One region of the Methylobacterium sp. C1 genome, then DNA from elsewhere that is predicted to be linked to it. Evidence: predicted binding sites of a transcription regulator. Region 1 holds the regulator's gene; the other holds the start of a gene.
The links. The regulator PhoB, encoded in region 1, activates phosphate uptake and scavenging genes when phosphate is short. The targets are predictions, from matches to a motif close to TGTCATNNANCTGTCAT.

Region 1 (11,191 bases):
CGGCCCCTCTCCGCCGGGGACCTGCGTCAGCGTGTAGATCGCCGACGGCAGCGTCTGGGTCTCGCCCGGGATGTTCGACACGAACGTGATGGTCGCGCCGAACTCCCCCATCGCCTTGGCGAAGGCCAGCACGGCCCCCGCGAGGCAGCCGGGCAGGCTGAGCGGCAGCGTGATCGTCAGGAACACCGCGAAGGGGTTCGCGCCCAAGGTCCCGGCCGCCTGCTCCAGGCGCCGGTCCACGGCCTCGATCGACAGCCGCATCGCCCGCACCATGAGCGGGAAACCCATCACCGCGCAGGCCAGCGCCGCCCCGGTCCAGCGGAAGGAGAAGACCACGCCGATCTCGGCGAGGGGCGCGCCGAGCGGGCCGCGCCGGCCGAAGGCCAGCAACAGCAGGTAGCCGGTCACGACCGGGGGCAGGATCAGCGGCAGGTGGACCAGCCCGTCCAGCAGGGCGCGGCCGGGAAACCGGCGCCGCGCCAGCAGCCACGCCACGGCGAGCCCGGGCACGAGGCTCGCGAGCGTCGCCACCGTCGCCACCCGCAGGCTCAGGCCGACGGCGGTCCACTCGTCCGGCGTGAGGCCGAGCAAGGGGGCGGCGCGCCGCTACTGGCTGGCGCCGGGCTGCGCGACCACCGTGAAGCCCTGGCGCTCGAAGGAGCCCCGGGCCTCCGGGCCGCGCAGGTAGCCGAGCAGCGTCCCGGCATCCGGGTTGCGCGACTCCCGGGTCACCGCCGCCGGATAGACGATCGGCGGGTGGCTGTCGGCCGGGAAGGTCGCGACCACGTGGACGCTCGGGTCCGCGGCCGCGTCGGTGGCGTAGACGATGCCGAGCGGCGCCTCGCCCCGGGCGACCAGCAGGAGGGCGGCGCGCACGTTCTCGGCTTGGGCGACCTGCCCCTTCACGGCGTCCCAGGCGCCGAGCTTCTCTAGGGCGGCCTTGCCGTACTTGCCGGCGGGAACGGCGTCGATCGTCGCCATCGCCAGCCGCCCGCCGCCGAGTATCCGCGTCAGCGTGGTGCCGAGGTTCGGCGCCAGGGCCACCTGCGGATCCGAGGCGCTGTCCTTCGGCCCCGGGGCGATCAGCACCAGGGCGTTGCGCAGGAGGTCGATCCGCGAGCCGGCCTTCAGCAGCCCGGCCCGGTCGACGTAATCCATCCACGCGAGGTCGGCCGAGATGAACAGGTCCGCCGGCGCTCCCGCCTCGATCTGCTTCGCGAGGGCGTTCGAGCCGGCGTAGGAGATCCGCGCGGTCTTGCCGGTCGCCTTCGTCCAGGCGGCGGCGGCGTCGTCGAGGGCGTTCTTGAGACTCGCGGCCGCGAACACGACGACCGGCGCGTCCGCTCGCGCGGCCCTGTCCGTCGGCGCGAGGGTCAGGGCCGCGAGCGCGCCGGCGACCAGGATCCGTCGGGTCAGGGGCATCGGTGGGAACTCCCGGTCGCGACCCGCTATATACGGCGGGGAACGACGGGGATCATAGGCGCGCGCGGACACTGGGCCAAGGGCCGGCCGCCCCGAGGGGTGGCGCGGCTCCCGTCACGTCAGCCGAGCTCGGCCTCTTGCCGGTCCTTGGGCTCGGCCTCTGCCCGATGCAGGCGGCTCAGCAGGACGAGGAGATGGCCCGGGATGGGCCCGTCCGGTGCGGGGCCGCCGAAGATCCGCTCGCGCGGTCGGGCAGGCACGGCCGCACCGTTGACGACCACGGGCCCGCGGGGGCCGGAACGCCGGGACTTGGTCACGCTGTACGCACCCTGCTCAATCGTGATTCACGTAAAAAGCCGGCAAAAACGCCGCTGTCAGCGGCCGGTTCCGCGGCTGCGGTACATCATTTGGTTAACGCGCGACCATCCTGCCGCATTCCTGGGCACCCGCTCGCGCGAATCTGAGGGCGCGACCTCACCAGGTGCGGATGTCGTGCCGCTCGGTCGGGCGCGTCTCCGGCAGGCCGTTCATGCCGTTCGCGACCAGCACCGCCCAGAGCGTGGCCGCGGCCGTGGTCACGGCCGCGAAGGCGACGCTGATGAGGAGAGGCGCGGTCATGGCGGCACGATCGTCTGTCAAAACCGGCGCGCCGCTCCGGAACGAGCGGCGCGCCCGAGTTGAGGGTCTGGCCTTGGGGAAGCCGAGATTGTTTAAGCACACGCAGTGGCTGTGGACACTGCTTTGGGTCGCGGGAAAGATAAGTATTGGCGCTTGTGACTGTCCGGCAACAACGGGTCGGGCCGCCGGTCCGCTCCGCCGCCCCGCCCCTGCCGGGCCCGTATTTTTTCGCGTCAGCCCCTGGGCTGCGGCCCGGCCCGGCGTTACAGCCGGGCACCATGCTCGAAGGCCTGCCGCCCCACCGCCCGTCCCACGTCCTGCGTCTGCTGACCGACGAACGCTCGGCCCGCGCGATGACCGACCTGCTGGGCGAGATGTTCGATCCCACGGAGACCGCGGTGGCGGCCTTCGAGGACGAGGACGGGCGCACGTGGCGCCTGGAGGCCTATTTCGCGGACGCGCCCGACGAGGACTACATCCGCGCGCTGATCCGCCCGGTCATCGGCGACGCGGCCGACGCGGCGGAATTCCGCACGATCGCGCAGCAGGACTGGGTGCGCGCGTCGCTGGAGGGCCTGAAGCCGGTCCGGGCCGGCCGGTTCCTCGTCCACGGCGCGCACGACCGCGACTCCGTCCGGGGCAATGATCTGGCCATCGAGATCGAGGCCGCCCTCGCCTTCGGCACCGGGCATCACGGGACGACCCTGGGCTGCCTCCGCGCCCTGGTCTCGGAGCTCAAGCGCCGGCGCCCGGTCCACGTCCTCGACGTCGGTACCGGGACCGGGATCCTCGCCTTCGCGGCCGCCAGGGCCCTGCGGCAACCCGTGGTGGCCGGCGACCTCGACGCGGAGGCCGTGCGCACGGCCCGCGAGAACGCCCGCGCCAACGGGCTCGGCCCCTATCTCAAGCTCTACGAGGGGCCCGGGGTCCGCCACCGCCTCGCCGACCGGTCGCGCCATTTCGATCTCGTCTTCGCCAACATCCTGGCCCGGCCCCTCAGGCTCCTCGCGCCGACGCTGGCGCGGGTCGTCGCCACCGAGGGTGTGCTGGTCCTGTCGGGCCTGATCGAGCGCGACGTGCCCGGCGTGCTCTCCGCCTACCGCCTCCAGGGCTTCTCCCTCGTGCGGCGCGGCGTGATCGAGGGGTGGGTCGCCCTTGTCCTGACGCGCGGCGGTGCGGCACCGCGTCCGCGGCGCTGAACCGCGCGGAACCGCCCAGAACTCCGCGCGCGCCGGCGTGTTGTCCGGCCATGAGCCAGACGTCGCTCCACGATCCGCCCGCGGACCCGATCGCCGAGGGCGCCCGCGCCCGGGCGTGGGGCCGTCCCAAGGATGCCTGCCCCTATCCGGCCGATTCGCCCGCGCGCCGAGCGTGGATCGAGGGCTACGACGGCGCGCCCGCGGATCGCGCGCCGGACCTGCCGGTCACGAACGGCTGATCAGCGCGCGGTGCGCAGCCGGCCCGGCCGATCCGGCTCGTCCGCGGTCTCGGCCGGCGCCCCCGCCGTGTCCACCTGTGACACGGGCGCGCCGAGCGCCGCCATCAGCGCGCGCAGGCCGTCGATCCACTCCTCGAGTTCGGCGAGCGAGTCGAAACCGTCGCGGCGGACCACCGTGTCGGGCTCGATCGTCACGACGGCGTCGAAGCGGCCGTCGGGTCTGTCGCTGATCCGGTAGTAAACGCGGCGGGGCATGTCTGAGTAATAAGCGAAAATCCGCGGCGTGATAAGATTGCTAACGATTTTTAAGCACCGCAACCGACCTCCGACCGACTCTTTGTCGTGAGAACAGGGTGTTGCGACGCGGGAGCGGCGGGCGCTAGGCTCCGCGGATGACCGAGACCCGCACGTCCCGACCGCGTCAGCGCTTCCAGAGCTTCGACGACCCGAGCCACCGGAAGGGCGCCGAGCGGATCGAGGCGCTGCGGGCGGCCCTGCGCGAGACCGGGCTCGACGGCTTCGTCGTGCCGCGGGCCGACGAGCACCAGTCCGAATACGTTCCCGCCGACGCCGAACGGCTCGCCTGGCTCACCGGCTTCACCGGCTCGGCCGGGACGGCCGTGATCCTGATGGAGTCGGCGGCGCTGGTCGTCGACGGGCGCTACACCCTGCAGGCGCCCGAGCAGGTCGATACCGGCCTCGTCACGGTGGTACCGCTCGCCGAAACGACGCCGGAGGCCTGGATCGGCGCCAACCTGCGGCGCGATCAGGTGCTCGGCTACGATCCGTGGCTGCACACGCCGGACGGTCTGGCGCGCCTGGAGCGGGCCGTGACCCGCGCCGGCGGCGCGGTGCGGGCGGTGCCGAACCTCGTCGACGCGGTCTGGGCCGGGCGGCCGCGGCCGCCGGCCGGACCGGTGGTGGTCCACCCGGACGCGCTGTGCGGCGAGGCGTCCGCCGACAAGCTCGGCCGGATCCGGGCGGCGCTCGCCGAGGGCGGCTGCGACGCCCTGGTGATCTCCGACCCGCACAATCTCGCCTGGGCCTTCAACCTGCGCGGGGCCGACGTCGGCCACACGCCCCTGGCGCTGGGCTACGCGATCCTTCCGCGCGAGGGGCCGGCCCGGCTGTTCCTCGTCTCGCCGAACGTCGATCCGGCCCTGCGGGCCGCGCTCGCGCCGGTCGCCGAGATCCTGCCGCGGGCGGACCTGGACGACGGGTTGGCGTCCCTGGCGGGCGTGCGCGTCCGCCTCGACGCGTCGACCGGCGCCGTCGCCCTGAAGGAGAAGATCGAGGCCGCCGGCGGCACGGCCGATGTCGGCAAGGACCCGATCACCGGCATGAAGGCGGTCAAGAACGCCGCCGAGATCGCGGGCGCCCGCGCCGCCCATGTCCGGGACGGGGCGAGCGTCGTGCGCTTCCTCGCCTGGCTCGACGGGGCGGCCGCGGCCGGCGGCCTCACCGAGATCGCCGCCGTCGAGGCCCTGGAGGATTTCCGGGCCGCGGGCGGCGACCTGCGCGAGGTCTCCTTCCCCACCATCTCGGGATCCGGACCGAACGGGGCGATCGTCCACTACCGGGTGAGCCGCGCCACCGACCGGACGGTCCGGCCGGGCGAGCTGTTCCTGATCGATTCCGGGGCGCAGTACCCGGACGGGACCACCGACATCACCCGCACGGTCGCGGTCGGCGCGCCGAGCCCCGAGATGCGCGACCGCTTCACGCGCGTGCTGAAGGGGCACGTCGCCATCGCGCGGGCGGTGTTCCCGGTCGGCACGACCGGCGCCCAGATCGACGCCTTCGCGCGGGCGCCGCTCTGGCAGGCCGGTCTCGACTTCGACCACGGCACCGGTCACGGCGTCGGCGCCTTCCTGTCGGTGCACGAGGGGCCGCAGCGGATCGCCAAGACCGGCACGGTGGCGCTGGAGCCCGGCATGATCCTGTCGAACGAGCCGGGCTACTACGCCCGCGGCGCCTACGGCATCCGGATCGAGAACCTCGTCCTGGTCGAGTCCCGCGCGATCGCGGGCGGCGAGCGCCCGATGCTCGGCTTCGAGACGCTGACGCTCGCCCCCTACGACCGCCGGCTGATCCGGCCGGACCTGCTCGAACCCGGGGAGCGGGCCTGGATCGACGCCTACCATGCCCGGGTGCGCGAGACCCTGGCGCCCGGGCTCGACACCGCCGCGCGCGACTGGCTGGAGCGGGCGACGGCGCCGCTGGAGGGGTGAGCCGGCCGCACGGGACCCCGCACGGGACCCCGGACGGGACCCCGGACGCGGTCCATGGTAAGACCCGGCGCCACGGAAACGCCCGCGCCGGGCGAGAGACGCCGCGCGTGAAACCGCGACCGCCCCGCGCGCGAAGGGACAGCATGATCCGCCGCCTCGCCATCCTGATCCTGGCCCTCGCCGCGAGCCTCTCGGCCGCCGCGGCGCAGGGGTTTCCGCAGGGCTTCCGCACGCCCGCGGACCTCGTGCGCGCGAGCCTCGTGGCCGAGCCCGCCGCGGTCGCCGGCGCGCAGCCCTTCACGCTGGCCGTGCGGATGCAGATCAAGCCCGGCTGGCACGTCTACTGGCGCAATCCGGGCGATTCCGGCCTGCCCCCGGAGGTGACCTGGACCCTGCCGGCCGGCTTCAACGCCGGCGCGATCCGGTGGCCGGCGCCGGAGCGCATCCCGATCGCGACCCTCATGAATTACGGCTACGAGGGCGAGGTCACGCTCCTCGTGCCGGTGACGCCGCCGCCGAGCCTCGACCCGGCGGACCCGGTGCGGATCCAGGCGAAACTGACCTATCTCGTCTGCGAGACCGAGTGCGTGCCCGGCTCGGCCGACCTCGCCCTGACCCTGCCCGTGGGCAAGGCCGAGCCGGACCCGGCCAGCGCCGCGCTGTTCGCGCGCGCGCGCGCCGCGCTGCCCGTGCCGGCGCTCTGGCCCCTGCGCCTGTCGAGCCAGGGCGACACCCTGCGCCTCGATTTCGCCGCGACCGGTCTCAAGCCCGAGGCGCTCCGCAACGCCGCGTACTTCCCCTACGCCGAGACCGCGATCGACAACGCCGCCGCCCAGGTGATGACCGTCGACGAGACCGGCCTGCACCTGACCCTCGCGCGGAGCAGCCCGACCGATCCGGTGCCCACCGCGCTGCCCGGCGTCCTGACGGTCGACGAGGTCGACGCCGCCGGGACCCGCCGGCTCGCCTTCGCGTACGGGGACGAGCCGGTGCTCCCGGCCGCCGCGGCGCAGGCCCCGACCGCGCCGAACCCGGCCTCGACCGCGCCGGCAACCTCCGACTTCGACGCGCTGACCCTCGCGACCGCCGCGGCCTTCGCCTTCCTCGGCGGCCTGATCCTCAACCTGATGCCCTGCGTCTTCCCGGTCCTGTCGATCAAGGTCCTGAGCCTCGTGCGGCACGCGGGCGAGGGGCCGGCCCGGCTGCGGCTCCACGGCCTCGCCTACACGGCCGGCGTCCTGGCGAGCTTCCTGGCGCTCGCCGCCGCGCTGATCGGCCTGAAGAGCGGCGGGGCCGCGATCGGCTGGGGGTTCCAGCTCCAATCGCCCGCCGTGGTCGCGGGGCTCGCCTACCTGCTGTTCGCGATGGGCCTGAGCCTCTCCGGCGCGGTCCATGTCGGCGGGCGGCTCGCCGGCCTCGGCGACGGCCTCACCCGGCGCGCCGGCCTGAGCGGCTCGTTCTTCACGGGCGTGCTCGCCACCCTGGTGGCGACGCCCTGCACGGCGCCGTTCATGGGCTCGGCGGTGGGCTTCGCGCTGACCCAGAGCGCCGGCGTGGCGCTCGCCGTCTTCGCCAGCCTCGGCCTCGGCCTCGCCCTGCCCTTCCTGCTCCTGACCCTCTGGCCGCCGGCCCTGCGGGCACTGCCGCGGCCGGGCGCCTGGATGGAGACCCTCAAGCAGGTGCTGGCCTTCCCGGTCTACGCCACCGTCGCGTGGCTGATCTGGGTGCTGGCGCAGCAGGTCGACCCGCGCGGGCAGCTGGCGGCGCTGATCGGCCTCGTGCTCGTGGGCTTCGCCGCCTGGGCCTGGGAGCACGGCCGCGCCGCCGCGCCGCGGACGGGTCGGATCGCGCAGGCCGCCGCGGCGCTGGCGCTGATCGCGGTCGCCTCCCTCGCCGTCACCCTGCCCCGGAGCAGCGCCGCGCCGGCGGCGCAGGCCGCCGCCGACGGGGTCGAGCCGTTCACGCAGGCGCGCCTCGACGCCCTTCTCGACGCGCACCGCCCCGTCTTCGTCGACATGACCGCCGCCTGGTGCATCACCTGCGCGGTCAACGAGGCGACCTCGCTCAACACCAGGGCGGTGCGGTCCGCGATGGCCGAGCGCGGCGTGACCTACATGAAGGGCGACTGGACCAACCAGAACCCCGAGATCACCCGCCTCCTGGAGAAGCACGGGCGCAGCGGCGTCCCGCTCTACCTGCTCTACACCGGGACGGGGGAGCCCCAGGTGCTCCCGCAGATCCTGACCGAGGGGACGGTCCTGGCGGCGCTGGAGGCGGTGCCGGCCGCCGCGGGACGGAGCGCGGCGCTGGCGCGCTGAACCCGTCCGCGGTCCCCGGCGCCTGAGCAGAGACGGCGCGCCGGAGCGATCTGTCGCTCCGACGCGCCTTGGGGCCGCCTCAGGCCTCGAGCGAGAAGGTCTCGTCGAAGGCGTAGCCCGAGCCGCGGACCGTGCGGATCGGGTCGGCCTGGCGCGGGCCGTTCAGCGCCTTGCGCAGCCGCCCGACATGCACGTCCACCGTGCGCTCGTCGATGTAGACGTCGTGGCCCCAGACCCCGTCGAGGAGCTGCTCGCGGGAGAAGACCCGGCCCGGCGCCAGCATCAGGAATTCCAGCAGCCGGAACTCTGTCGGGCCCAGATGCAGCTCCTCGCCGCCGCGACGGACGCGGTGGCCGGTGCGGTCGAGCTCCAAATCGCCCGCCGCCAGCCGGTCCGAGACGTGGGCGGGCTTGGCCCGGCGCAGCAGCGCGCGGATCCGGGCGAGCAGTTCCGGCACCGAGAACGGCTTGACGATGTAGTCGTCGGCGCCCGTGCCGAGACCGCGGACGCGGTCGCCCTCCTCGCCCCGGGCGGTGAGCATGATCACCGGCAGGCGCTCGGTCTCCCGGCGCGCCCGGATCCGGCGGCACAGCTCGATCCCGGAGAGGCCGGGCAGCATCCAGTCGAGCAGGACGAGGTCCGGGATCCGCTCCGCCAGGAGCAGCTCGGCGTCGTCGCCGCGCGCCGCCGAATCCACCAGGAAGCCCTCGGCCTCCAGGTTGTAGCGCAGCAGCGTGGTCAGCGCCTCCTCGTCCTCGACGATCAGGACTTGCATGCTCACGTTCGACGACTCGTTCTACCGGCGGTCCCGCGGATGGTGCAGGAGGCGCCGCCCGGCCTCAACCTGCACGGTTACTGGCCCCGGCCATGCCCGCAGGAAGGCCGGGGTCGGGGGCTCACGGCGCCTGGAGTCCGTCCACCGTCGCGTAGTTCGACGCGTCGTTCTTCGGCCGGTCGCCCGCCAGGGTCTCGCCCGTGGCGAGGTAGTGGATCGTCTCGGCGATGTTGGTGGTGTGGTCGCCGATGCGCTCGACGTTCTTGGCGCAGAACAGCAGGTGCGTGCAGAACGAGATGTTGCGCGGGTCCTCCATCATGTAGGTCAGGAGCTCGCGGAACAGGGAATTGTACAGGGCGTCGATCTCACCGTCGCGCTCCCAGACGTCGTGGGCCGCCTGGACGTCGCGGCTCCCGTAGGCGTCGAGCACGTCCTTCAGCTGACCCTCGGCGAGGTCGCTCATGTGGCGCACGCCGAGCACGATCTTCTGGGCCGGCGCCTGGTCGGAGATCGCCACCACGCGCTTGGCGACGTTCTTGGCGAGGTCGCCGATCCGCTCCAGATCGCCGGAGACGCGGATCGCCGAGATGGTCTCGCGCAGGTCGATCGCCAGCGGCTGGCGCCGGGCGATCAGCAGCACGGCGCGCTCCTCGATGTCCCGCTGCAGCGCGTCGAGGCGCTTGTCGGCGAGGATCACCGCCTGGGCGAGCGTGTCGTCCCGGCGCACGAGGGCGTCGGTCGCCTCCGCGGTCATCTTCTCGGCGACGCCGCCCATCTCCGAGATCGAGCGACGCAGGTTCTCCAGGTCGGTGTCGTAGGAGGTGACGATATGGCCGGGCATGGCGGATCCTTCGATGGGGTCCCGGGGACGGCCCTCCGGGAGGTTTGCGGATCCGCCGACGCGCCGGAGACGCGAGCGGCGGTCCCGGGACCGGAGCGGCCCGGCAGACTAGCCGAAGCGGCCGGTGATGTAGTCCTGCGTGCGGCGCTCCGTCGGGTTCATGAACATCCGGTTGGTCGGACCGAACTCGACGAGCTGCCCCAGATACATGAAGGCGGTGAACTGCGAGATGCGCGCCGCCTGCTGCATGTTGTGGGTGACGATCACGATGGTGAACTCGTCGCGCAGCTGCTCGATCAGCTCCTCGATGCGGCCGGTGGAGATCGGGTCGAGGGCCGAGGTCGGCTCGTCGAACAGGATCACCTCCGGACGCTGCGCCACCGTCCGGGCGATGCACAGGCGCTGCTGCTGGCCGCCCGACAGGCCGGTCCCCGGCTGCCGGAGCTTGTCCTTCACCTCGTCCCAGAGGGCGGCCTTGCGCAGGGATTCCTCGATCCGGCCGTCGAGCTCGGATTTCGGCAGCTTCTCGTAGAGGCGCAGGCCGAAGGCCACGTTGTCGTAGATCGACATCGGGAACGGCGTCGGCTTCTGGAACACCATGCCGATGCGCGAGCGCAGCTCGTTCAGGTCGACGGAGGGGCTGAGGATGTTCTCGCCGTCGAGCAGGATCTCGCCCTCCGCGCGCTGCTCCGGGTAGAGGCTGTAGATCCGGTTGAAGCAGCGCAGCAGGGTGGACTTGCCGCAGCCGGAGGGGCCGATCAGCGCCGTCACCTGCCGGTCGTGGAAGTTGAGGTTGACGTCCTTCAGCCCGTGGAAGCTGCCGTAGTAGAAGTTCAGGTCCTTGACGGCGATCCGCACGGGGCCGCCCTCTTCGGCGCGGTTGCGGTTCAGCTCGACCGTCGGGATCGCGGAGGCGGCGTTCATCGTCGTGTCCTCGAAAGGGGGCTCAGCGCGAGGCCTGCGGCTTGATCACGAGGCGCGCGATGATCGACAGCGCCAGGATGGTCGCGGTGATCAGGAGCGCGCCCGCCCAGGCGAGGCCCTGCCAGTTCGGGTAGGGCGAGAGGGCGAACTGGTAGATCATCACCGGCAGGTTCGCGACGCCGCCCATCAGGTTGGCCGAGAACCAGGAATTGTTGTTGAGCGCGGTGAACAGCAGCGGCGCGGTCTCGCCGGCGATGCGGGCGAGCGCCAGGATGATGCCGGTGACGATGCCGGCCGAGGCCGCCCGCCAGGTCACGCTCATGATCACCGTCGAGGGCGGCGCGCCGAGCGCCGCGCCGGCCTCCCGCAGGGTTCCGGGGACGAGGCGCAGCATGTCCTCGGTGGTGCGCACGATCACCGGCACGGCGATGATCGCCAGGGCCACGCCGCCGGCCCAGCCCGAGTAGGTGCCCATCGGCCGCACCATCAGCGTGTAGACGAACAGGCCGATCAGGATCGACGGCGCCGAGAGCAGGACGTCGTTGAGGAAGCGGATCAGGGCCGCCAGCTTCGAGCCGCGCCCGTACTCGGCGAGGAAGGTCCCGGCCATGACGCCGACCGGTG
Region 2 (11,191 bases), 1.6 Mb from region 1:
TGAGGCGCAGGAGCGTCGACTTGCCGGCGCCCGACCGGCCGATCACCCCGACGAAGCTGCCGGGCTCGATCCGGAGCGACACGCCGTCGACGGCGCGCCGGTCGCCGTACTGGCGCGTGAGATCCTCGATAACCAGCATGCAACCATCCGCCGCGGAGTGGCCGCACGTAAACGCCGGTTTCACGACGATTGGATGACGTATTCGGAACGATTATATTTGCCGGCGCAACATCTCGGTTATTTCGATAGCCGACTTAATCTTCGCAGCGCTCCAGGAACGCCTCGATCGGCAGGCCGCGGAAATCCGGCAGCGCCCGGCGCAGGCGCTCGTGGTCCCAGTCCCACCAGGCGAGGCGCATCAGGCGGGCGGCGATCGCCTCGGGGAAGCGGCGCCGGACCGGCCGGGCGGGATTGCCGACGACGATCGTGTAGGGCTCGACGTCGCGGGTGACGATGGCGCCCGCTCCCACCACCGCGCCGGTGCCGATCGTGCGCCCCGGCAGGACGACCGCGCCGTGGCCGATCCAGACATCGTGGCCGATCGCCACCGGGCTCGCCCGGCGCCGGTCGAAGAAGGCGGGCTCGTCCGATTCGTCCGGCCAGTAGGCCCGCGCCCGGTAGGTGAAGTGCGCCTGGGAGGCGCGCTCCATCGGGTGATTGCCGGGATTGATCCGCACGCTGGCGGCGATCGAGCAGAACTTGCCGATCGCGGTGTAGATCACCTCGCCGTCCTCACCGATGTAGGAATAGTCGTCGAGGATTGTCTCGGTGAGCCGGGTGCGGGCGCCGACCTCGGTGTAGCGGCCGAGGCGGCTGTCGACGACCCGGGCGCTCGGATCGAGCGCGGGTTCGAGGCCGAGGGGGCGGTCAACCACGGGCTTCTCCGAAGGGCAGGCGCGCCAGGAGCCGGAACGGCTCCGACCCGTCCTGGATCAGGAGGCTGACGGCGTCGATCCGCAGGGGCTCCGGCCCCGCGGCGCCGTAGGCTTCGGACAGGCGCCGGTGCCAGGAATCGCGATCCGCCTCCGGCAGGGCGTCGGTCAGGGTCATGTGGAAGCGGAAGGCCTCGAACACGTACGGGTAGCCCCAGCGCGCGAGGAGCGCGCGGCCGCGCGCGTCGAGGCGCTCCGGGCGGCGCTTGGCGCGCTCGGCCTCCGTGAGCGGCGCCCGGAACGGGTCCAGGGCGGCGACGCATTCGGCCGCCAGCAGCCCCAGCTCCGGCGGCGGGGCCTCCGGCACCAGGGCGAGGAACGGTCCGAGGGCGGCGACCCGGAGCGGGCCCACCGCCACCGGCGGGTGCGCGGCCGCGAGGTCGCGGGCGGCGGCGACGAGGTCGGCCTCCGCGGCGCACGGGGCGAGGCGCAGCGGCGCCTTGAGGGTGGCGTGGAACCCGTAGACCCGCGCGCCCGCCGTGACCGCCGCGAGATCACCGAGCCCCTCCGGGTGCGCGACCGGCAGCCCGGAGACGTTGTCGGTGCCGAGGACCGCGCGCCCGAAGGCTTCGAGGCGGGATCCCGGGGTGGGCAGCCAGTAGAGGGCGTAGCGGCGCGACACGTCAGGGCCTCCGATCGCCGGGCGGTCAGGCCGTCGGCGCGTAGGAGCGCGCGCCGGCGGCCCGCCGGGGGCGCACGTCCATGGCGTTGCCCCGCCACACGATGGCGCTCCGCATCCAGGCGCCGAGCCAGATCGCCGGGATCAGGGCGTCGCGCGCCAGGAAGGCCGCCAGCGTGCGGGGCGAACGGTGCCAACCCGCGCGGACCGCGAGCCGGTGCTCGGCGGCATAGCACAGGGCGGCGAGGCCGGCAGCGCCGGCGAGGCCCGCGAGGCTGCCGGCCCAGAGGGCGACGAGGAGCGCCGGCAGCAGGACGCCGCTGCCGATCTCGGGGGCGAAGAACAGCGGGAAGGTCACGCGGCGCAGGCGCGCCCAGCGCAGCTGCCGCGCCCAGACCTCCCGGAAGCCGCGCGGGCCGAGCGGCTGCTCGAACGGGCTCGCCACGAGGTGGACGCGCTTGCCGGCGGCGCGCACGAGCTTGGTGGCGGCCGCGTCCTCCGCGATCTCGGCGGCGAGCGCCTGGAGCCCGCCCTGCGCCTCCAGGAAGGGCTTGTGCCAGAGCATGCTCTTGCCCTGCGCGAAGCCCAGGCCGAAGGCCTCGGCGGCGTATTGCCAGCGCGCCTGGAGGGTGTTCAGGAAGGCGCACTCCACCTCCGCCATGAAGCTGCCCGGGCGGGCGCCGGCCGGGGTGGAGCAGACGAGGCCGGTATCGTCGCGCCACGCCGCCTGGAGCCGCTGGAGGTAGTCCGGCGGCATGGCCACGTTGGAATCGGCGAGCACCACCCAGTCGTGGGCGGCGGCGCGCCAGCCGCGCAGGCAGTTGTTGAGCTTCGGGTTCGCGCTGACGCGCTCGTCGCCGCTGATCAGGCGGGCCGGCACCTGCGGGTGGGCCTCGATCAGGCGCTCCACCATCGGCACGATCGGGTCGGCCGGGTCGGCCACGCAGAAGATCAGCTCGTAGGCCGGGTAGTCGAGGCGGAAGCTGCGGACGAGCATCTCCTCGCTGTACGCCTCGACCCCGCGCAGCGGCCGGACCAGGGAGACGGGCGCGCCGGCGGGGAATTGCGACGGGCCGTGGTTCCGGCCGAGGCGCCGGGCCGCGACGGCGATGCTGCCGGCCTGGACGAGGGCCAGGAGCGCGCCGAGGGACAGGGCCGGCACCGTGGCGTCAATCATGCGGATCCCTCGTGCGATCGGGCGAGCGGTCCGGTCCGCTAGCGGCTCGACCGCGTCAGGCGTGTGACAGCGCCGCCCGGCGCTCCCGGTCCCGGTCACCGACGCGGCGCGTCGCGTCGCGGGCCGTCACGGGCCGTCACGGGCCTGCCGTCGCCCGTCACCCAACCGTCACCGCTCCATCTTAATCCCGGCTCACCACCACGTAGAATTCCGCGAGGGTTCATGTCCGATTCCGCCGTGATGCCGTCGGGGGCGGTGGGAGGCCGGCGGGCGGGCGGTCCGCGCCTCGACCACGGGACGCATCTCGGCGGGGTGGTCGCGTTCCTCCTCGTCCTGGTGGCGGGCCTCGGCTACGCGGTGGTGAGCCTCGTCGCCGACATGAACGCGGTCGGCGAGGCGCCCCTGGCCTACGGCGCCTTCGCGCTGCTCGGCCTCGCCCTGCTGATCGCCCTCGCCTTCGAGTTCGTGAACGGCTTCCACGACACCGCCAACGCGGTCGCCACGGTGATCTACACCCACTCGATGCCGCCGCTCGTCGCGGTGATCTGGTCGGGTGCCTTCAACTTCCTGGGCGTGATGCTGTCCTCGGGCGCGGTGGCCTACGCGATCGTGACGCTGCTGCCCGTCGAGCTGATCCTCAACGTCGGCTCGCACGCGGGCTACGCGATGATCTTCGCGCTCCTGCTGGCGGCCATCATCTGGAACCTCGGGACCTGGGCCTTCGGGCTGCCGAACTCGTCGTCCCACGCGCTGATCGGCTCGGTGCTCGGCGTCGGCCTCGCCAACCAGCTGATGAACGGCGACGACGGTACCGCGGGCGTCGACTGGACCCAGGCGCTCAACGTCTTCAAGGCGCTGCTGTTCTCGCCGGTCTGCGGCTTCGTGCTCGCGGCGCTGCTGCTGCTCGCCCTGAAATTCACGGTGCGCCGCAGGGACCTCTACGAGGCGCCCGAGGGCGACGCGCCCCCGCCCCTGTGGATCCGCGGCCTGCTGATCCTCACCTGCACGCTGGTCTCGTTCTTCCACGGCGGCAATGACGGGCAGAAGGGCATGGGCCTGATCATGCTGATCCTGATCGGCGCCGCCCCCACCGCCTACGCGCTCAACCGCACCATGGCGGACGACACGACGCCCGCCTTCGTGCAGGCCTCGACGGCGGCGAGCGCGGTGTTCTCCGCCCGCGCCCCCGGCGCGGCGGTTCCGGACGCCGCCGCCGCGCGCCGGACGGTGACGGAGGCGCTCAAGACCAAGGCGCTGAACACGCCGCCCGTCTACGCGGCCCTGGCGGCGCTCTCCGACGACATCGCCGCCAGCGTCAAGAATTACGGGGCGATCCGGACGGTGCCGGCCGCCCAGACCCAGAACCTGCGCAGCGACATGTATCTCGCCGCCGACGCGGTGCGCGTGCTGCCGAGCGCCGGGGCCGACTTCTCGGAGACCGACAAGGCGGACCTGAAACGCTACGCGGGCCTGCTGAACGACGGCACGCGCTACATCCCGGGCTGGGTGAAGGTCTGCGTCGCCCTGGCGCTGGGTCTCGGCACCATGGTCGGATGGAAGCGCATCGTCGTCACGGTGGGCGAGAAGATCGGCAAGACCCACCTGACCTACGCGCAGGGCGCCTCGGCCGAGATCGTCGCCGCCGGCACGATCGGGCTGGCCGAACTCTACGGCCTGCCGGTCTCGACGACCCACATCCTGTCCTCCGGCGTCGCCGGCACCATGGCGGCCAACGGCTCGGGACTCCAGATGTCCACGGTGCGCAACATGGCGCTCGCCTGGGTCCTGACCCTGCCGGCGGCCATCACCCTCGCGGCCGTGCTGTTCTTCATCCTGCGCCACGTGTTCTGACGCGGGCTCGGCCCGGGCGGGCCGGAGACCGCGGTCCGCCTCCGACGAGGCGGCCCGGTCTCCGGCTTCCTGCAGCGCCCCCCGACGCTTCAGGAACTCGCCATCGCCCGCACGAAGGCCAGGCAGGTCCGGCGCGCCGCCGGACTGTCGATCGTCACGAACGCCGACACGAGGTCGGCCGCCTGGGTCATGGCCGCGTCGGGCCGGTCGGCATCCGGGTAGAAGCTCGCCACCGGCACGTCGAGGATGCCGGCGATGCGGCTCAGGGCGTCGCTGGCGCGCGCCGTCTCCGGGGACGGCGTGCGGGTTCGGGCCGGATCCGCGGAAGCGTCGGGCGCCATCGCTCAGGCCGCCTTGTGGCCGAGCTGGATCGCCCGGGCGATCTCCGAGCGCCGCGCGGCGTAGCCCGGTGCCACCATCGGGTAGTCGGCCGGCAGGCCGTACTTCGCCCGGTAGCGCTCGGGGGTGAGGCCGTGCGCGGTGAGGTGGCGCTTCAGGGTCTGGTAGGACCGGCCGTCGATGAAGCTGATCAGGCCCGTGTCCTGGATCGACGCTTCGACCTGCGGCTGGCTCAGCCCGACCCCGCCGAAATCGGACGGCGCGCGGCGGAGCACCGCGATCGCCGCGTGCACTTGGTCGATCAGCGCCGGCAGCGCCGTGACCTCGATCGCGTTGCGCGAGACGTAGGCCGCGACGATCGCGCCGACCTTCTCCAGCATGAAAGTTGAACGGTGGTCGGTAAGGTGGTCCATCTGAGACATCGCTGTTCGAGGGCGTCCCACCATTCGGGCCTCGTCCCCGAGCGGCCGGCTCGCACCGGGTGTCGCGCGGAGGAAGGCTGAGCAACGGTTCAGCCGGCGGGACATTTCTACCTCAAGTTGATTTCTCTCCGTTTCTTGAGGTTGCAGATAATATACAATATGAGCGGACCGCGGTTTGTCCGACGGCGCGAGGTTTTTTGCTCCACCGCGCAACGGACGGCATTCCGGCCATGGTTACTGATGTGTTCACTGTTTTCGGCCGCCGAGATCGGTGCCCGAACTCGACTTCGGCATCGGCGGTCCCGCGTCGCGCCCGCTCGGGCCGTCCCGCCCGCCTCGGCCGGTCCCTGCGCCGGGCGCGCGGTGGGCCTCGCGTCTCGGTCCCAGCGGGCTGTCGCGGGATCGGGTCCATGCGGACTTCGGTCTCGACCGCCGGCGGACAGGGCCGCACCCGTGGCGGAGATCGGGTTGGACCTGCGCGTCGCCGGTCTCGCCGGGCGGATGGCCCGGGAGGTGCCCCGGCCGATCCGCGGCAGCGGCGCGGTCCCGCGGGCGAGGGCCTGTGGTGCGGCCGACCGCGGCGATCCCGACCTCGACCCGCCCCGGTGGACCTGTCGCCGCGCCGGCCGGTCCGTGCCTCGGCCGAGGCGCGCGGCATCGCCAGCCACGCCCACACCGCCCGCCGCTTCAAGGTCCGTCGCGGCCTGAAGCCCCGCGACGACCGCTGGCGGCCCGCGCCGCCGCCCGAGATCCGCCACCCCGGCTACGCCGGGGCGGCGGGCCGTCTCACGCCGCGCGGTCGCTCCGGCGCAGGCTCGCCGGCATGGCGAAGAGCGCCAGCCCGGCGGCGACGAGGCAGAGCACGCCGATCCCGTAGAGCGCGGGCGTCGTCGAGCCGGTGAGATCCTTCACCCAGCCGACCATCACCGGGCTGACGATGCCGCCGAACTGCCCGAGCGTGTTGATCAGCGCGATCCCGCCGGCCGCGCCGACGCCGGTGACGAGCTTGGCCGGCAGCGTCCAGAAGGTCGGGATCGACGCGACGATGCCGGCCCCCAGCAGCGCCAGGGCGAACATCAGCGGCACGATGTGCTTGTCGAACAGGCCGGCGCCGAAGAAGCCGAGCGCCGCCGCGATGGCGAGGCCGGCGACGAATTTCGGCCGCTCGCCCGAGGCGTCGGACAGGCGTCCGATCACCACCATGCTGATCGCCCCGCAGATGTAGGGAATCGCCGTCAGGAAACCCACCGAGGCCGCCTGCCCGCCGCTCGCGGTCTTGATCAGGTCCGGCCCCCAGAAGTTCAGCCCGTAGGAGCCGATCTGGAGCAGGAAGTAGATCAGCGCGATCAGCAGGAAGCCCGGCTGCTTGATCGCCCCGATCAGCGAGTGGTCGCCGATATCCCGGTTGTGGTGGGCGATCCGGCTCGACAGGAGCGCCTTCTCGGGCTCGGACAGCCAGCGGGCGTCGGCGATCCGGTCGTCGAGGCGCGTCAGCACGAGCATTCCGAGCACGAGGCAGGGCAGGCCGCCGGCCAGGAACAGCCATTGCCAGCCGGCGAGGCCCCCGACGCCGTTGAGGCCGCCGAGGATCAGGCCCGCCACCGGCGCGCCGAAGATCCCCGAGAAGGCCGAGGCCACGAACATGAACGAGGTGATGCGGCCGCGATGCGAGGCCGGGAACCAGATGGTCAGGTAGTAGAGGATGCCGGGGGCGAAGCCCGCCTCCATCGCGCCGATCAGGAAGCGCAGGGCGTAGAAGTGCCACTCGCTGCGGATGAAGATCATCAGCGCGGTGGCGATGCCCCAGGAGATCATGATCCGGGCGATCCAGCGCCGCGCCCCGACCCGGTAGAGGAACAGGTTCGAGGGCACCTCGAAGATCACGTAGCCGACCACGAACATGCTCGCGCCGAGTCCGTAGGCGACGTTGCTGAAGCCGAGGTCGCTCTGGAGCTGGAACTTGGCGAAGCTGATGTTGATGCGGTCGAAGAACGCGAACATGTAGCAGATCATGATCAGCGGCATGAGCCGCCACGCGACCTTGCGGACGACGCCGGTCTCCGTCACCGCGCCGGTCTCGGCGGCGGCCGGCGACCCGGACAGGGCTGCGGTCATGGTTTCCTCCGTGGTGTGTTCTTGAGGGACGTGTCTTGGGCGGTGCCGCCTTCGGACGGGCGGCTTTCCGCGAAGTCAGGTTCGGGCGCAGCTCACGGCACACGACGGCGATGCCGCCTTCGCCGGACGAGGCGCGGGTCCCCTCTCCCGTTCGGGAGAGGGAGCGCGTCGCGTCCGACGCGTGGGGCGGGCCATTGTAAGGCCGTCCCTCTCCGTCTCCGGCTCAGGCCGCCCGGGCGGGGGCCGGATGCAGGTCGCAGGGCCGTCCGGCCTTGGCGACTTGGCCGGGCACGTCGTGGCCGACGAGGCGCGGCAGGTCCCGCGACAGGCCGATCAGCGCCGGGAGGTCGAGGCCCGTCGGCACGCCCATCTCGTGGGCCATGCTGACGAGGTCCTCGGTGCAGATGTTGCCGGTGGCGCCGGGCGCGAACGGGCAGCCGCCCAGGCCGCCGAGCGCCGCGTCGAAGCGGCGGGCGCCCGCGTCGTAGGCCGCCAGCACGTTGGCGAGGCCGAGGCCGCGGGTGTTGTGGAAGTGGAGCGTCAGGCGGCCGGGACCGACGAGGGGCAGGACCCGCGCGACGAGGCGGCTCACCTGCCGGGGATTGGCCATGCCGGTCGTGTCGGCCAGCGTCACGCCGTCGACGCCCAGCGACAGGTAGCGCTCCACCTGCGCGACGACCGTGTCGGCGGACTGGTCGCCCTCGAACGGGCAGCCGAAAGCCGTCGCCACCGTGGCGTTGGTGCTGACGGGGGCGCCGCGCACCGAATCCATGATCCGCGCGAAGCCGGCGATCGAGTCGGCCGGACTCATGCCCATGTTGGCGCGGTTGTGGGTCTCGCTCACAGAGGCGACGAGGTTGATCTCGTCGACCCTGGCGGCGAGCGCCCGCTCGGCGCCCTTGGGGTTCGGCACCAGGGCGACGTAGACGGTCCCGGGCCGGCGCCGGATCCCGGAAAAGACCTCGGCCGCGTCGGCGAGGGCCGGCACCGCCTTCGGCGAGACGAAGGAGGAGACCTCGATCCGGCGGAAGCCGGCCTCCGCCAGGGCGTCGATCAGGCGGATCTTCTCCGCCGTCGGCACGAAGACCGGCTCGATCTGGAAGCCGTCGCGGGTCGCGACCTCCTGGACGATCAGCGCGTCGCCGCTCATGCCACGGCTCCCTTCTCGCGCAGCGCGGCGATGCGCGCCGGGTCGAGACCGAGCTCGGCGAGCACGGAATCGGTGTGGGCGCCGAGGGCCGGCCCCTGCCAGCGGACTTCGCCGGGCGTGTCGGAGAGCTTCGGCACGATGCCGGGCATCTTCACGGCCGTCCCGCCGGGCAGCTCCGCCTGCAGGATCATGTCGCGCGCCTGATAATGCGGATCGGCCACGATGTCGGCGACCGAGTAGATGCGGCCGGCGGGCACGTCGGCGGCGTCGAGGACGGCGAGCGCCTCCTCCACACTCTTCGTCTTCGACCAGTCGGCGATGGTGCCGTCCAGCATGGCCGACTGCTTGGAGCGGCCCTCGTTGTTGCGCAGGGCCGGGTCGTCCGCGAGGTCGGGACGGCCGATCGCCGTCATCAGGCGGCGGAAGATCGGGTCGCTGTTGCCGGCGATGACCACGTAGCCGCCGTCCCGCGTCGGGTAGGTGTTCGACGGGGTGATGCCCGGCAGGGCGCCGCCGGTGCGGGTGCGGACCTCGCCCAGCAGGTCGTACTCCGGGACGAGGCTCTCCATGACGTTGAACACGCTCTCGACGAGGGAGACGTCGATGACCTGACCGGCGCCCTGCCCGGTCTTCACGCGCAGCAGGGCCATCAGCGCGCCGATGACGCCGTGGAGCGAGGCCAGGGTGTCGCCGATGCTGACGCCGACCCGGGCCGGCGGGGAATCCGGGCTGCCGGTGGTGAAGCGGATGCCGCCCATCGACTCGCCGATGGCCCCGAAGCCGGGCCGGTCGCGGTAGGGGCCGGTCTGGCCGTAGCCCGAGATCCGGACCATCACGAGGTTCGGGTTGAGGGCGGAGAGCACGTCCCAGCCGAGGCCGAGCTTCTCCAGGCCGCCGGGACGGAAGTTCTCGACCACCACGTCGGCGCTCGCGGCGAGCTGCTTGACGATGTCGAGCCCCTCGGGCGACTTCAGATTGACGGCGATCGACTTCTTGTTGCGCGACTGCAGGTACCACCAGAGCGAGGTGCCCTCGTGCATCTTGCGCCACTTCCGGAGCGGGTCGCCCTCGCCCGGGGCCTCGACCTTGATCACCTCGGCGCCGAACTCGGCCATCAGCCGCGTCGCGAAGGGCGCGGCGATCAGCTGACCGAGCTCGAGAACGCGGATACCGCTGAGCGGACCGGACACGGCTTTCCTCCATCGTTTGTTGCCCCGGAGATAGGGCCCTTCCGGTGGCCAAGTCCAAACGCCATGCACCACCGTGCGTTCGCCGCCGGAGAACGCACGCTCAGCGACCGGCGGCCCGGAGATGCTCCAGCAGGAGGGCGGCCGCGGGCGGCAGGGCGCCCGGGCGGACCACGAGGCGCAGCGTGCGCGCGGCCCAGGGATCGGTGAGCGGCACCGCCGTGAGGCGCATCGGCGGCCCGAGCAGGGCGTAGACGCGCTCCGGCACGGTGCCGAGCCCCAGGCCGACCTGCGCCATGCGGCAGATCGCGTCGAAGCTCGGCACGTGCATCCGCAGCCGCAGCGGCCGGCCGAGGCGCCGGGCCTCGTCGCGCAGGGCGGCGTAGATCGAGCTCTCCGCGTGCAGCCCGACATGGTCGTAGTCGAGGCTGTCGGCCAGCGCGACGGCGCCGCGGCCGCTCAGGGGATGCCCGGCCGGCATCACCAGGACGAGGCGGTCGCTCCGGTACGGGTAGGCGGTGAGGCCGCGGGTGTCGGTGTTGTCCGCGCAGAGGCCGAGATCGGCGAACCCCTCCTCGACGCCGGCGACGACGCCGCCGCTCGGGCGCTCCTCGAGGTCGACCCGGATCCCGTCCTGCGCGGCCAGGAAGGCCTGCAGGTCCTCGGGCAGGAACTCCACGATGGCCGAGAGGTTGGCGAGCACCCGCACGAAGCCGCGCACGCCCCGGGCGTGCTCGGCGAGTTCCAGGGCGATCTGCTCGGCGCTCGCCAGCATCCGGCGCGTGTGGTGCAGCAGGGTCTCGCCGGCCGGCGTGAGCCGCATGCCGCGCGGCTCGCGGGTGAGCAAGGTGCAGCCCAGCGCGTGCTCCAGTTCGGCGAGGCGCTTGCTGACCGCCGAGGGCGCGATCGCCGCGCGGCGGGCCGCGCCGTTCAGCGTCCCCTCCGCGCAGATGGCCGCGAACAGCCGGAGCGTCTTCAGGTCGAGGCGGCTGAGGGTCGCGGCCGCGGGCAGGTCGGCGGACATCCGGCGGCGCGGTGCGGGCGGGCCGTCAGTCGCGGGAGCCGACCGGCTGGCCGTAGGTGCCGAGGCCGGCCTTGGCCCCCTCGCGGTTGACGAGGCCGAACCGCAGCACCGCCTGCTCCAGGTAGTCGATCGCGTCGACGAGATGGGCGCGCGCCTCGGCGATGCTCTCGTCCCCCTCCTCGACCGGCGTCTCGGCGAGCTTCACGGCGGCGATCAGGACGCGGTCGCGCTCGTCCTCGATCCGCGGATCGCGGGCGAGGTGGCCCCGGACGCGGGCGTCGAACGTCTCGATGACCGACCAGGGCAGCGCGTCCTTGCCGGCCGGCGCCCGGTACGCCCGGGCGTGGCGCCGCGCGTCGGCGCTGGCGGCCCTGA

Region 2: the regulator PhoB is predicted to act here: its motif matches at 2,884-2,900, upstream of BKE41_RS20395 (inorganic phosphate transporter).

What each region holds. Positions count from the first base shown of each region.
Region 1 is NZ_CP017640.1:2,791,622-2,802,812, forward strand. Features, by position in the region: gene modB (molybdate ABC transporter permease subunit) at 1-591, opposite strand, end outside; gene modA (molybdate ABC transporter substrate-binding protein) at 607-1,422, opposite strand; gene BKE41_RS12945 (hypothetical protein) at 1,542-1,682, opposite strand; gene BKE41_RS31640 (hypothetical protein) at 1,897-2,040, opposite strand; gene BKE41_RS12950 (50S ribosomal protein L11 methyltransferase) at 2,319-3,239, shown strand; gene BKE41_RS12955 (Rmf/CrpP family protein) at 3,290-3,478, shown strand; gene BKE41_RS12960 (hypothetical protein) at 3,479-3,733, opposite strand; gene BKE41_RS12965 (aminopeptidase P family protein) at 3,871-5,709, shown strand; gene BKE41_RS12970 (protein-disulfide reductase DsbD domain-containing protein) at 5,853-8,027, shown strand; gene phoB (phosphate regulon transcriptional regulator PhoB) at 8,107-8,802, opposite strand; gene phoU (phosphate signaling complex protein PhoU) at 8,924-9,643, opposite strand; gene pstB (phosphate ABC transporter ATP-binding protein PstB) at 9,752-10,567, opposite strand; gene pstA (phosphate ABC transporter permease PstA) at 10,590-11,191, opposite strand, start outside.
Region 2 is NZ_CP017640.1:4,408,034-4,419,224, forward strand. Features, by position in the region: gene phnC (phosphonate ABC transporter ATP-binding protein) at 1-139, opposite strand, end outside; gene BKE41_RS20380 (chloramphenicol acetyltransferase) at 255-875, opposite strand; gene BKE41_RS20385 (DUF1045 domain-containing protein) at 868-1,554, opposite strand; gene BKE41_RS20390 (ceramide glucosyltransferase) at 1,580-2,728, opposite strand; gene BKE41_RS20395 (inorganic phosphate transporter) at 2,951-4,579, shown strand; gene BKE41_RS20400 (hypothetical protein) at 4,669-4,920, opposite strand; gene BKE41_RS20405 (MucR family transcriptional regulator) at 4,924-5,331, opposite strand; gene BKE41_RS20410 (MFS transporter) at 6,127-7,455, opposite strand; gene BKE41_RS20415 (hydroxymethylglutaryl-CoA lyase) at 7,679-8,605, opposite strand; gene BKE41_RS20420 (CaiB/BaiF CoA-transferase family protein) at 8,602-9,795, opposite strand; gene BKE41_RS20425 (LysR substrate-binding domain-containing protein) at 9,896-10,816, opposite strand; gene BKE41_RS20430 (hypothetical protein) at 10,842-11,191, opposite strand, start outside.